Regions from separate parts of the Buttiauxella sp. AC038 genome, predicted to be linked through region 2. Evidence: predicted binding sites of a transcription regulator. Region 2 holds the regulator's gene; each other region holds the start of a gene.

Region 1 (4,289 bases), 2.6 Mb from region 2:
AAATTATCATGATGTGTGAGATCCCATCTAACGCCTTGCTGGCAGATGAGTTCCTGCAATATTTTGATGGTTTCTCCATTGGTTCAAACGACATGACTCAGCTGGCGCTGGGGCTGGACCGCGACTCTGGTGTGGTTTCTGAACTGTTTGATGAGCGCAACGACGCGGTGAAAGCACTGCTGTCGATGGCGATTAAAGCAGCGAAGAAGCAGGGTAAATATGTGGGTATTTGTGGCCAGGGCCCATCTGACCATGAAGATTTTGCTGCCTGGTTGATGGAAGAGGGGATCGATAGTCTTTCCCTGAACCCGGATACGGTGGTGCAAACCTGGTTAAGTCTGGCGGAATCTCAAAAATAATTAATATTCATCATAGTAAGGCTCCTCATTGCTGAGGAGCCTTTTTTATCATAATGCTTTCGGTGTCATTACTCCGGTAACTCCGCTTTCGCTCTGGAATTTACCCATTCGCAAATCACCCACAATACTGTTCATTCTCTCTTCGGTAAGTTTGTAATAGTGAATCGAAATAGCCGTAATGATGTAGAAAATTGCCGGTAGTACGGTAAACAGAATCAATACACCACGGACGGCTTCAGCTGATTGTTGCTCTACACCTGCCTGATAACCAAACCAGGCCAGACCCCATCCGGTTAATGCACCACCAATCGCCACACCTAATTTAATAATGAATATATTCGCCGCGACGTTCATTCCGGTAATTCGACGCTGAGTTTTCCATTCACCGTAGTTATTAGCATCGGTAATCATTGACCATTGCAGAGGGGCATTTATACCCTGCAATATATTAAGGGCAATATGCACGATGAATGCGGGCACCCAGTAGTTTGTCGGCAGTACGAGGAACAATAAACCGATTAATGCGCTTAACACGTTCACCCAAATGGAGGCGCGAATTTTACACATCCAGCTACCGAGATGCTTTGCAAATAAACTGCCGAATACGGCAGCGATAGTCGTGGCAAGCATGAACATCGAAATAATGCCACTGCCCTGATTAAGGATATATTGTACGAAATAGACCAGTAAACTCCCGCGAACGACGACACCGCACAACATCGCAAGGTTATAAACAGACAAAATACGCCACTGATCGTTTTTTAATAAAACTTTTACGTCGCGCATAATATTCAGGTTTTCTTCTTTCACTGGCGTAATTCGTTCGCGAGTAGTGAAAAAACAGACCAGGAACATGATACAGCCGATTACACCGAAGATGCCCATTGCCCACTGCATACCCGTAGCTCTGTCAGTTGGGGAGATGAAATCAGCCAGTGGCAGAATCAGCGCCGTACCCATCGCACCGCCGATTGGCGCAATGGCAAAACGCCATGATTGCAGGGAAAGATTTTCCTGAGGGTCAGAAGTAATCGCAGCACCTAATGAGCAATAAGGGATATTGATCGCGGTGTACATTAGCGTCATGAATATATACGCAAATACGGCGTAGACAATTTTACCGGTTTGTTCAAAATCAGGCGTTGAATAAACCAGCACACAGCTGACTGCAAACGGGATACAGATAATCAATAACCATGGGCGGAAGCGCCCCCAGCGGCTTTTTGTCTGGTCGGCAATCGCACCCATAATAGGGTCAGTAATCGCGTCCAGTACTCTGACGAGTAAAAATAGAGTCCCCATGACCGCAGGAGGTAAACCATAAATATTGGTATAAAAATAAGCGAGAATAGCAACGGAAGAGTCAAAGACAATGTGACTTGCCGCATCGCCCAGCCCAAAACCCAGTTTTTCTTTGATGGTAATTTTTTCAGTTAACACCGACATACATTCACCTTTATTAAGAGCCGGAATATGTCCTTAGTTATATGTGGTGAAACTTAAGATGAGTATTGTAATTTTTTATTTGTGTTTTATGTTTCTTACCAACTGTGACGGAGTTATCTCTTATTTGATTCTCCTCGTCGTGAATAGGTTTTATTTCATGGATATTTTTGAAACCCATCACATTTATCACTTAAAACCAAAAAACGTAATCTTGCAGGTTATTCTGGCAATTGTTTGCACCCGCACTCATCACCCATATTGATGATTAAAAATCATCTCCGCGAACAGTTTCGCGGATGGCTGAACTCGAAAGGGGAATATTATGCCTGCAATTTATCAGGATGCTCGCCGCCCGGTAGATGAACGTGTCGCTGACCTGATGTTACGCATGACGCCGGAAGAAAAATTTGCCCAAATGCATGCGTACTGGCTGATTTTATCGAGCGATGGTAACCACCGGGAGCGCACAGATTTAAGCGATGAATTTTCAGGGGTGACAGAACAATCTGCACTTGCCGAACGGCTCAAACTGGGTGTGGGGCAAATTACCCGGCCACTGGGAACCCACATTGTTGATGCTAAAGAGGGCGTGCGTGCCGCTAACCGCTTACAGAAAACACTGGTAGAAGAAACGCGGCTGGGCATTCCGGCGCTGTTTCATGAAGAGTGTCTGGTGGGCCTGTTGTGCAAAGATGCCACCTTATTTCCGTCATCACTTAACTATGGCTCGACGTGGGATTTGGATCTGATTGAGCGCGCGGCTGCTGCGATTGGCGAAGAAGCGCGTTCAACTGGCTGCCATCAGGGGTTGGCTCCGGTGCTGGATGTTTCGCGCGATGTACGTTGGGGGCGCACGGAAGAGACATTCGGTGAAGACCCGTGGCTTGTGGGCATGATGGCGACACATTACGTCAAAGGTTTGCAGGGCAAAAACCGCGACCTGCTGGCAACGCTGAAACACTATGTCGGCCACTCGTTTAGCGAAGGCGCTCGCAATCATGCACCGGTTCATCTGGGTTTTTGCGAGTTAAACGATACTTTCCTGCTGCCATTTGAGATGGCGGTGAAGCTCGCAAATGCCGGTTCGGTCATGCCGGCTTATCACGATATTGATAATCAGCCAGGGCATTCTGACGAATTCTTAATGACCACAATTTTGCGCGAGCAATGGGGCTTTGACGGCCTGATTGTGGCGGATTACGGCGGTGTGAGTCTGTTGCATCAACATCATGGTATTTCACATGATGCAGCGGAATCTGCGGCGCTGGCGTTTAATGCCGGTCTGGATGTGGAATTACCAAAAGATGATTGCGCGCGCCATCTCTCTGAAGCGGTAGAACGCGGCCTCATCACGATGCAAAAAATCGATGAGATTGTGGCTCGCGTACTAAAAGAGAAGTTCCGGCTGGGCTTATTTGAGCACCCTTATCGCGATGAAAACGGTGTCGTGCTGCAAAGTGAATCTACCGTACAGATTGCGCGTGAGGTGGCGACACGTTCAATCACGATGCTTGAAAACGACGGCATATTACCGTTGAAAGGGCACCCGCGCGTGGCGGTGATTGGCCCGACGGCTGATGACCCGCTCGCGCTGCTGAGCGGCTATAGCTTCCCGGTGCATCTGATTATCAGCGATATGCTTGAACAAACATCGCAAGTCACCACGCCATTAGACGCCCTTCAACGGCAACTTGGTCGCGATAACGTGCGTTATGCCAAAGGCTGCCACATCATCGAAAAACGCATGGCTGGCGCGCCAGTTTTCCCCGGTGACAGCGGTGGAAAACCGATGCAAGCCTCTCCGGTTTCACACGATACCTCACTGATTCCGGACGCCGTGAAAACCGCTGATCAAAGCGATGTTGTGGTGCTGTGCGTGGGAGATTTATCCGGCTTATTCCAGAGCGGAACAGTCGGCGAAGGTTCGGATACTGACAGCCTGGAACTACCGGGCGTGCAGCAACAACTACTCGATGCATTGGTTGCTACCGGCAAACCGGTGATCGTGGTGATGACTGGAGGGCGCCCGTACAACTTAGGCGGCCAGGAAGATAACGTTGCTGCGCTATTGATGGCCTGGGCTCCAGGGCAAGAGAGCGGCCATGCAATTGCCGATATTATTACCGGGCGTGCAGAACCTGGCGGCCGCCTGGTGGTGTCCATTCCTAAAAGCGCCGGGGCAATGCCGTATTACTACAACCATAAACTGAAGAGTGGTGGTACGCCGTTTGCCTTCCATTTTGGCACGCGTTACCCGTTTGGCTACGGAAAAACCTGGGCTGAGTTCGACTACAGCCCGCTACATATCGAAAGCGAAAACGTTCCCAACGAAAACGGCGTGGTGACTGTTGGTGTCATCGTTCGCAACAGCGGAACCGCTGCCGGTAGCGAAGTGGTGCAGGTTTATGTTCACGATAAAGTGGCTTCCATGGTGCGCCCGGTGCAAGAGCTAAAAGCCTTCCAGCGCGTTCACCTCGAACCTGG
Region 2 (4,289 bases):
TGAGCAACGTATCCCGCAGTGGCTGTCTCAATTTTTGGACCAGTAATATGATGATTCCCTGGCAAGATCTGCCTCCCGAAACGCTTGATAATCTGATTGAATCCTTTGTATTACGCGAAGGCACCGATTATGGTGAACAAGAGCGTTCACTGGAGCAGAAAGTGGCCGATGTTAAGCGCCAGCTGCAAAGTGGTGAGGCTGTGCTGGTATGGTCGGAACTCCATGAAACGGTAAATATTATGGCTCGCGGGCAGTTTCGCGGCTAAGCGTTTAACTTCTATACTGCATAATAAAACCACCCTCACCCAGCTATCTCCCTGAGGGTGAGGACCAGCCCTTACTTACACACACTTGCTATCACCCATGGAGTTGTTGCCTTATGTCAGCCAAACATCCGGTTATTGCCGTAACAGGTTCCAGCGGCGCGGGAACGACAACAACCAGCCTTGCCTTCCGTAAAATCTTCCAGCAACTCAATTTACGTGCAGCGGAAGTCGAAGGTGACAGTTTCCATCGTTTCACTCGTCCTGAAATGGATATGGCTATTCGTAAAGCACGCGACCTGGGGCGCCATATCAGCTATTTCGGCCCGGAAGCCAATGACTTTGGTTTGCTTGAACAGACGTTCATTGAGTACGGCAGAACCGGGCAGGGTAAGTCACGCAAGTATCTACATACTTACGATGAAGCCGTACCCTGGAACCAAATCCCCGGAACCTTCACGCCATGGCAACCATTGCCAGAACCCACTGATGTTTTGTTTTATGAAGGTTTGCACGGCGGTGTAGTTACGCCACAGCACGATGTGGCTAAGGCCGTCGATTTGCTGGTTGGTGTAGTACCGATTGTGAACCTGGAGTGGATACAAAAGTTAGTGCGCGATACCAGCGAGCGCGGGCATTCCCGAGAAGCGGTAATGGATTCTGTGGTTCGTTCTATGGACGACTATATCAATTACATCACACCGCAATTCTCCCGCACCCATATCAACTTCCAGCGCGTTCCAACTGTTGATACGTCTAACCCATTTGCGGCTCGCGGCATCCCTTCTCTGGATGAAAGTTTTGTGGTGATTCATTTTCGCGGGCTGGATGACATCGACTTCCCGTATTTGCTTGCCATGCTGCAAGGGTCGTTTATTTCCCACATCAATACTTTGGTGGTGCCGGGCGGCAAAATGGGTCTGGCAATGGAATTAATTATGACGCCGCTCGTTAAGCGACTGGCGGAAGGGCGAAACATTAATCAGGGCGGCTAATCACCGCCCTGTTTTACACACTAAGCATCAATCACTTCATAGCTATGAGTAACGTTGACCGCTTTTTCAAGCATCAGTGCTACAGAGCAGTATTTCTCAGCAGAGAGGTCTACTGCGCGGGAAACTGCAGCATCTTTTAGCTCTTTGCCTGTCACGATGAAATGCAGATTGATGTGCGTAAACAAACGCGGAGCCTCTTCACGGCGCTCAGAGGTCAATTTCACTTCGCAGTCGGTCACGGCGTAGCGGCCTTTTTGCAAAATAGAAACTACGTCAATTGCACTGCAACCGCCAACGGACATCAGCACCATTTCCATTGGGCTTGGTGCTTTATCACCAGAATTGCCATCCATAAGGATCTGGTGCCCTGAAGCGGACTCGCCCAGGAAGGTAAACCCTTCAACCCATTTCACTCGTGCCTGCATGCTGCTTACTCCTGTAGAAAAATTACCTTTCAGAGTACGCAGATTCAGCAAATCTGGCAACGGAAGGCGACATGCGTCAAGCTGAAACGAGACAACAGGAGACACTTGCCAAAAGCTATGCTAAAACAATCCAGATGCTACATCGATACATTGACGTAATGCATGTATGCAGAGGACATCACTAATTACAGGCAGCAAGAATGACTTGCATGCCATCTCCCCAAGGTGGGGAATATTCTAATTACTTGCAACGCCAGACAGGATGTTTAGCGTCCTGTCGTTGGTAGCCAGTTATAAAACAGAGGATAACCGCGCATGGTGCTTGGCAAACCGCAAACAGACCCGACTCTCGAATGGTTCTTGTCCCATTGCCACATTCATAAGTATCCATCGAAGAGCACACTCATTCACCAAGGTGAGAAAGCAGAGACGCTGTATTACATCGTCAAGGGCTCTGTGGCTGTTCTGATTAAAGATGAAGAGGGCAAGGAAATGATCCTCTCCTATCTAAATCAGGGCGATTTCATTGGTGAGTTAGGGCTGTTCGAAGAAGGTCAGGAACGTAGTGCCTGGGTTCGTGCTAAAAGTGCCTGTGAAGTGGCTGAAATTTCTTATAAAAAATTCCGCCAGCTGATCCAGGTCAACCCAGATATTCTGATGCGCCTGTCTTCACAAATGGCTAGCCGTCTGCAAGTTACATCTGAGAAAGTGGGTAATCTGGCATTCCTGGATGTGACTGGTCGTATCGCGCAGACGCTGCTGAACCTGGCTAAACAACCTGATGCAATGACCCACCCAGACGGTATGCAGATTAAAATTACCCGTCAGGAAATCGGTCAGATCGTGGGTTGCTCTCGCGAAACTGTTGGTCGTATCTTGAAAATGCTGGAAGATCAAAATCTGATCTCCGCTCACGGTAAAACGATCGTCGTATACGGCACTCGTTAATCTCCGTCTAAAAAATGGCGTGTTGCTTCATAACACGCCTTTTTTGTCTCTACACTTCCCTCACTTGCTCTAAATAATTCATGTTGCAGGTAGGCGGTAAGCTCAGGAATCCCCAGGAGCTTACTAAAGTAAGTGACTGGTGTGACTGAGTACAACCAACAACCCTGCAACTTGAAGTATGACGAGCAAATGTGGCGACGGCTGATCTACCATCCTGAAGTTAACTACGCACTGCGGCAAACGCTGGTGCTGTGCCTTCCGGTGGCAGTAGGTTTGCTCGTCGGCGATCTCCAGTCTGGCCTGCTTTTCTCGTTAGTTCCTGCCTGTTGCAATATTGCGGGCCTTGATACTCCACATAAGCGCTTCTTCAAACGTCTGATTGTTGGCGGCAGCCTTTTTGCCATCAGCAGTCTGATCATGCAGCTTTTATTACTTTATACCTCCGTACCGTTGCCGGTGATATTGGTCGTGATGGCGCTCTTGCTTGGGGTCACGGCAGAAATCAGTTCCTTGCACGCTCGTCTGCTTCCCGCATCACTCATTGCTGCCATATTTACACTCAGCATGGCCGGAAATATGCCGATTTGGAAACCGATGGTGCTGTATGTCTCCGGTACGATTTGGTACGGCGTATTTAACTGGTTTTGGTTCTGGATGTGGCGCGAGCAGCCGCTGCGGGAATCATTGAGCCTGCTCTATCGGCAGTTGGCAGATTACTGTGAAGCAAAATACGGCATGCTGACTCAACATACCGATCCGGAAAAAGCGCTCCCTCCTCTGCTGGCTCGTCAGCAAAAAGCGGTGGATCTCATTACCCAATGCTACCAACAGCTTCATATGCTGGCGGCAAACCAGCAAAACGGCTACAAGCGTTTGCTACGTGCATTCCAGGTAGCACTGGATTTGCAAGAGCACATCTCGGTAAGCCTTCACCAACCAGCTGAAGTTCAGAAGCTCGTCGAGCAAAGCCATGCAGAAGCGGTTATTAGATGGAATGCTCAGACCATCGCGGCGCGCTTACGCGTACTGGCTGACGACATTCTTTACCATCGTTATCCACAGCGTTTTACGATGGAAAAACAGATCGACGCCCTTGAGAAAATCGCCCGTCAGAATCCAGATAACCCGGTTGGGCAATTTTGCCATTACCACTTCAGCCGTATCGCTCGCGTGCTACGCACCCAACGCCCGCTGTATGTCCGTGATTTAATGGAAGACCGGCAACGCCGTTTGCCACTGTGGGCGGCATTGAAAAGTTATTTATCGTTGAAGTCAGCGGCGCTTCGCAACGCAGCAAGATTGGGTGTGATGCTCACGATAGCCAGTCTGTTGGGTGCATTTTTACATCTGCCCAAGCCCTACTGGATTTTAATGACGGTAATGTTCGTGACGCAAAACGGCTACGGTGCCACACGAGTTCGTATTCTCCACCGTTCGGCGGGCACCATTGCAGGCCTTGCCATTGCAGGTATTGCGCTTCACTTCCACTTCCCGAAAAGCATTGCTCTGGGCGCGATGCTGGTCATTACGCTGGTGAGCTATCTGTTTATTCGCAAAAGCTACGGCTGGGCGACGATAGGCTTTACGGTGACCGCCGTTTATACCCTGCAATTGATAACATTAAGTGCCGAGCAGTATATCGTCCCTCGCCTGATAGA
Region 3 (4,289 bases), 1.2 Mb from region 2:
AATATGAAGTTTGACGCCAGCCAACATCGAAGCACGATTATTATTGATAAAGACCTGAGCCCTGGGCTTGCCATCAACGCAGCCAGCGTTATTAGTATGAGTTTCGGCCATACGGTAGAAAATCTGGTGGGTCCTGACATGCAAAGTGCAGATGCCGTCAATTATCCTGGCGTTATTTATGCCCCTTTGCCGATTCTCCTGGCACCAGGCACTTATATACAGGAGCTGCTCAACATTGCTGAAACAGACGAAGAGATTTACACGATGCCCTTCAGCGCTTTGGCGCAGTCATGTAAGACATACGATGAATATGGGGAACGTATTTCTGCTGTATCCAGCAATCATATTGAACTGGTAGCAATAGGGTTAATTGGGCCGAAGAAAAAAATCACCAGGCTCACAGGGAACCTGGGTCTGTATAAATAGGCTTATGTTGCAGCCATAAAAAAACGCGCCAGGAGGCGCGTTTTTTACATCAATTTTTTACATCAATATTGTTCAGCTTACTTCAGCAAATCTGGGAACATAACTTGTTTCAGAGCCAGTTCCACACCGCGAACTTCAGCCAGACCTTTCAAACGACCAATCGCTGAATAACCTGGGTTAGTTTTCTTGTGCAGATCGTCAAGCATCTGGTGGCCATGATCCGGACGCATCGGGATCGGGCGCAGATCGCCGGCGTTTTTACGACGTTGTTCTTCAGTCAGAATCGCTTTCACTACCGCAACCATGTTCACATCACCTTGCAGGTGCGCGCCTTCATGGAAGGTTTTCGGGTTATCTTCGCGGCAAGTTGCGCGCAGATGGGTAAAGTGAATGCGATCGCCGAAGGTTTCAATCATGCGAACAAGGTCGTTGTCGGCACGAACGCCGTAAGAACCGGTACACATGGTGAAGCCGTTATAGATGCTGTCGACAGTTTCTTTCAGCCATTGCATATCTTCAATAGTAGAAACGATACGCGGCAGGCCCAGGATTGGACGCGGTGGATCATCCGGGTGAACTGCAAGGCGAACACCTACTTCTTCCGCTACCGCAACAATGGCGCGCAGGAAGTACGCCATGTTTTCGCGCAGCTGTTCTTTACTGATGCCGTCATATTCAGCAAGACGTGCACGGAACTGGTCAAGGGTGTAACCCTCTTCCGCACCTGGTAAACCAGCAATGATATTGCGGGTCAGTTTTTCTTTTTCGGCATCAGACATATTGTTGAAGTAGCCCAGCGCCTGGCGCTGCTCTTCTTCGCTGTAGTCAGCTTCAGCGCCTTCGCGCTTGAGGATGTGCAGCTCAAATGCTGCAAAAGCAATCTGGTCAAAACGCAGAGCGCGTGAACCATCTGGCAATTCATATTCCAGATCGGTACGTGTCCAGTCCAGAATCGGCATGAAGTTGTAGCACACGGTGTCGATGCCACATTCTGCCAGGTTACGAATGCTTTGCTGGTAGTTTGCGATATGCTTATCGAAGTCGCCGGAGTGAGTTTTAATTTCTTCGTGCACCGGAATACTTTCTACTACAGACCAGGTCAGACCTTTTTCCGCCAATACAGCCAGGCGCTCTTTGATGTCAGCAACCGGCCAAACTTCACCATTTGGGATGTGATGCAAAGCAGTAACGACACCGGTCGCGCCCGCCTGACGCACATCATCCAGAGATACCGGGTCTTTTGGGCCGTACCAACGCCATGTTTGTTCCATCGACAGTTCCTCAGTTTAAGTTGTCATACCAATTCTAGAATGCTGTATTGACTACTACCATACCGGATTCTCGCTTACGGTCAAATTTTGCAATGATATTGGTTGATCCAGCTCACATTAAAGGGATAAAGACAGCAGACCAATTTAATTTGCTGTCATATAACTTTAGACTGAGCCATGTTACCAATTAGTTAACCAGGATTTGCATTTTATGAACACAATTGCTTCAGTCACGTTACCTGCCGATATTCAACAGCCTAATTATGACCGCCGGGCGTTAAAAACTCGCATCGTCCACTTTGGTTTTGGTGCGTTTCACCGCGCACACCAGGCGCTGCTGACCGACCGGGTACTCAATAAATTGGGGGGAGACTGGGGCATTTGTGAAATTAGTCTGTTTAGCGGCGATAAACTAATGAGTGCGCTGCGTGCACAGGACCATTTGTATACCGTATTGGAAAAAGGTCGTGAAGGTAATCAGGCGATTATTGTCGGCGCGGTTAACGAATGCCTGAATGCAAAACTCGATGGACTGGATACCATTATTGAAAAGTTCTGCGAGCCACAAGTTGCGATTGTCTCCCTTACTGTGACTGAAAAGGGCTATTGCATCGACCCGGCGACCGGGAAACTGGATAGCAGTAACGAGCGTATTATTCACGACCTGCAAAACCCTGAAGAACCGCATTCGGCTCCGGGCATTTTGGTGGAGGCACTTAATCGTCGCCGCGAGCGTGGACTGCGACCATTTACCGTACTTTCTTGCGACAACATTCCCGACAACGGCCATGTCGTACGCAATGCGGTAATTGGCATGGCGGAAACTCGCAGCCAGGAGTTAGCGGACTGGATTCGCGAGCATGTCACCTTCCCTAGCACTATGGTTGACCGAATTGTTCCTGCGGCGACACCTGAGTCATTGCAGGAAATTACTGACACGCTGGGCGTAGAAGATCCCTGCGCCATTGCTGGCGAGCCGTTTATCCAGTGGGTCATTGAAGATAACTTTGTTGCAGGCCGCCCGGCATGGGAAGAAGTTGGCGTCGAAATGGTGGACGACGTGATGCCATGGGAACAAATGAAGTTACGCATGTTGAACGGCAGCCACTCCTTCCTTGCTTATCTCGGCTACCTCGCCGGCTATCAGCATATTAATGATTGCATGGCAGATGAGAATTTCCGCAAGGCGGCGCATCGTTTAATGATGCAGGAACAAGCGCCAACACTGCGCGTTACGGGCGTAAATCTACAGCAGTATGCCCATAACCTGCTCGAGCGTTTTGACAACCCGGCGCTGAAGCACCGCACATGGCAAATTGCGATGGACGGTAGCCAGAAACTGCCACAACGGATGCTTGAGAGTATTCGCTGGCATCTGCAACAAGCCGATGAGTGGCCATGCCTGGCATTAGGAGTTGCCGCCTGGATGCGCTATGTCAGCGGTATTGACGACGCGGGCAACGAAATTGATATTCGCGATCCGTTAGCTGAAAAAATTAAAACGCTGGTCGCAAACAGCTCTGTTAATGAACTCGTTAATGCCCTACTCAGCCTGCATGAAATCTTTGGCAGTGACCTGCCTGCTGATGAACAATTCGTCGCGCGTATTACCGCTGCATGGAATGAGTTATGCAGCAAAGGTGCGCGAGCAACGGTCGCAAACCTTATCGATTAATTTAACAATCAATGCCTTTAAGCCCGCTTCACAAGGATGTGGAGCCGTCCGGGCTTCATTTTTTGGTAATTTTTGTTCAGGATAGTGATAATTGAACATCACGTAAGGTTCACTCAACCTGTCCGGAGCACTTGTGACTAAAACCAACCTGATTACCGGTTTCCTCGGTAGCGGTAAAACCACCACCATTCTGCATTTACTTGCCAATAAGCCCGAGCATGAAAAATGGGCTGTGCTGGTCAACGAATTCGGTGAAGTCGGAATCGACGGCGCGTTATTAGCCGACAGCGGTGCTTTGCTGAAAGAAATCCCCGGCGGCTGTATGTGTTGTGTAAATGGACTACCGATGCAGGTAGGGCTCAATACTTTGCTTCGCCAGGGCAATCCTGACCGTCTGCTCATTGAACCGACCGGGCTTGGTCACCCAAAACAAATCCTCGATATGTTGACCGCCGAAGTTTACCAACCCTGGATCGAACTCAACGCTACTCTGTGTCTGCTTGACCCACGTCAATTGCTTGATGAGCGGGCAGTCAATAATGACAATTTCCGCGATCAACTCGCTGCCGCTGATATCGTCATTGCAAATAAAGAAGACCGTGCCAGCGATGAAAGCCGCGCGGCTCTTAACGAGTGGTGGCTGCGTGAGGGGGCTGGGCGGGAAATGATTACCGCACAAAATGGTCATATCGATATTAGCCTTCTTGATAAACCACGCCAAAACCTGCGCGAGGTGCCATCCAGTCCGGATCATAACCACAGCCATGCAGCAAAACGTGGGCTAGCGGCATTAAGTTTGCCTGAACATCAACGCTGGCGGCGCAGCATCAACAGTGGCCAAGGCTACGTGGGTTGCGGATGGATTTTTGATGCCGACACACTATTTGACACAGTAGGGATTCTTGAATGGGCTAGAC

Evidence for each region. Region 2 encodes CRP, which controls carbon source genes, mostly activating them, when cyclic AMP is high. Its sites were predicted from a motif close to ATGTGANNNNNNTCACAT; they were not measured.
Region 1: the regulator CRP is predicted to act here: its motif matches at 1,971-1,988, upstream of AC0IXI_RS14120 (glycoside hydrolase family 3 N-terminal domain-containing protein).
Region 3: the regulator CRP is predicted to act here: its motif matches at 1,798-1,815, upstream of AC0IXI_RS07735 (mannitol dehydrogenase family protein).

Annotation. Positions count from the first base shown of each region.
Region 1 is NZ_CEEDCQ010000001.1:2,978,871-2,983,159, reverse strand. Features, by position in the region: gene ppsA (phosphoenolpyruvate synthase) at 1-359, shown strand, start outside; gene AC0IXI_RS14125 (glycoside-pentoside-hexuronide (GPH):cation symporter) at 408-1,805, opposite strand; gene AC0IXI_RS14120 (glycoside hydrolase family 3 N-terminal domain-containing protein) at 2,128-4,289, shown strand, end outside.
Region 2 is NZ_CEEDCQ010000001.1:405,003-409,291, reverse strand. Features, by position in the region: gene AC0IXI_RS01890 (hydrolase) at 1-46, shown strand, start outside; gene AC0IXI_RS01885 (YheU family protein) at 48-266, shown strand; gene AC0IXI_RS01880 (phosphoribulokinase) at 380-1,258, shown strand; gene AC0IXI_RS01875 (OsmC family protein) at 1,279-1,683, opposite strand; gene crp (cAMP-activated global transcriptional regulator CRP) at 1,999-2,631, shown strand; gene AC0IXI_RS01865 (YccS/YhfK family putative transporter) at 2,821-4,289, shown strand, end outside.
Region 3 is NZ_CEEDCQ010000001.1:1,607,189-1,611,477, reverse strand. Features, by position in the region: gene AC0IXI_RS07745 (DUF2000 domain-containing protein) at 4-426, shown strand; gene uxuA (mannonate dehydratase) at 504-1,697, opposite strand; gene AC0IXI_RS07735 (mannitol dehydrogenase family protein) at 1,909-3,372, shown strand; gene AC0IXI_RS07730 (CobW family GTP-binding protein) at 3,506-4,289, shown strand, end outside.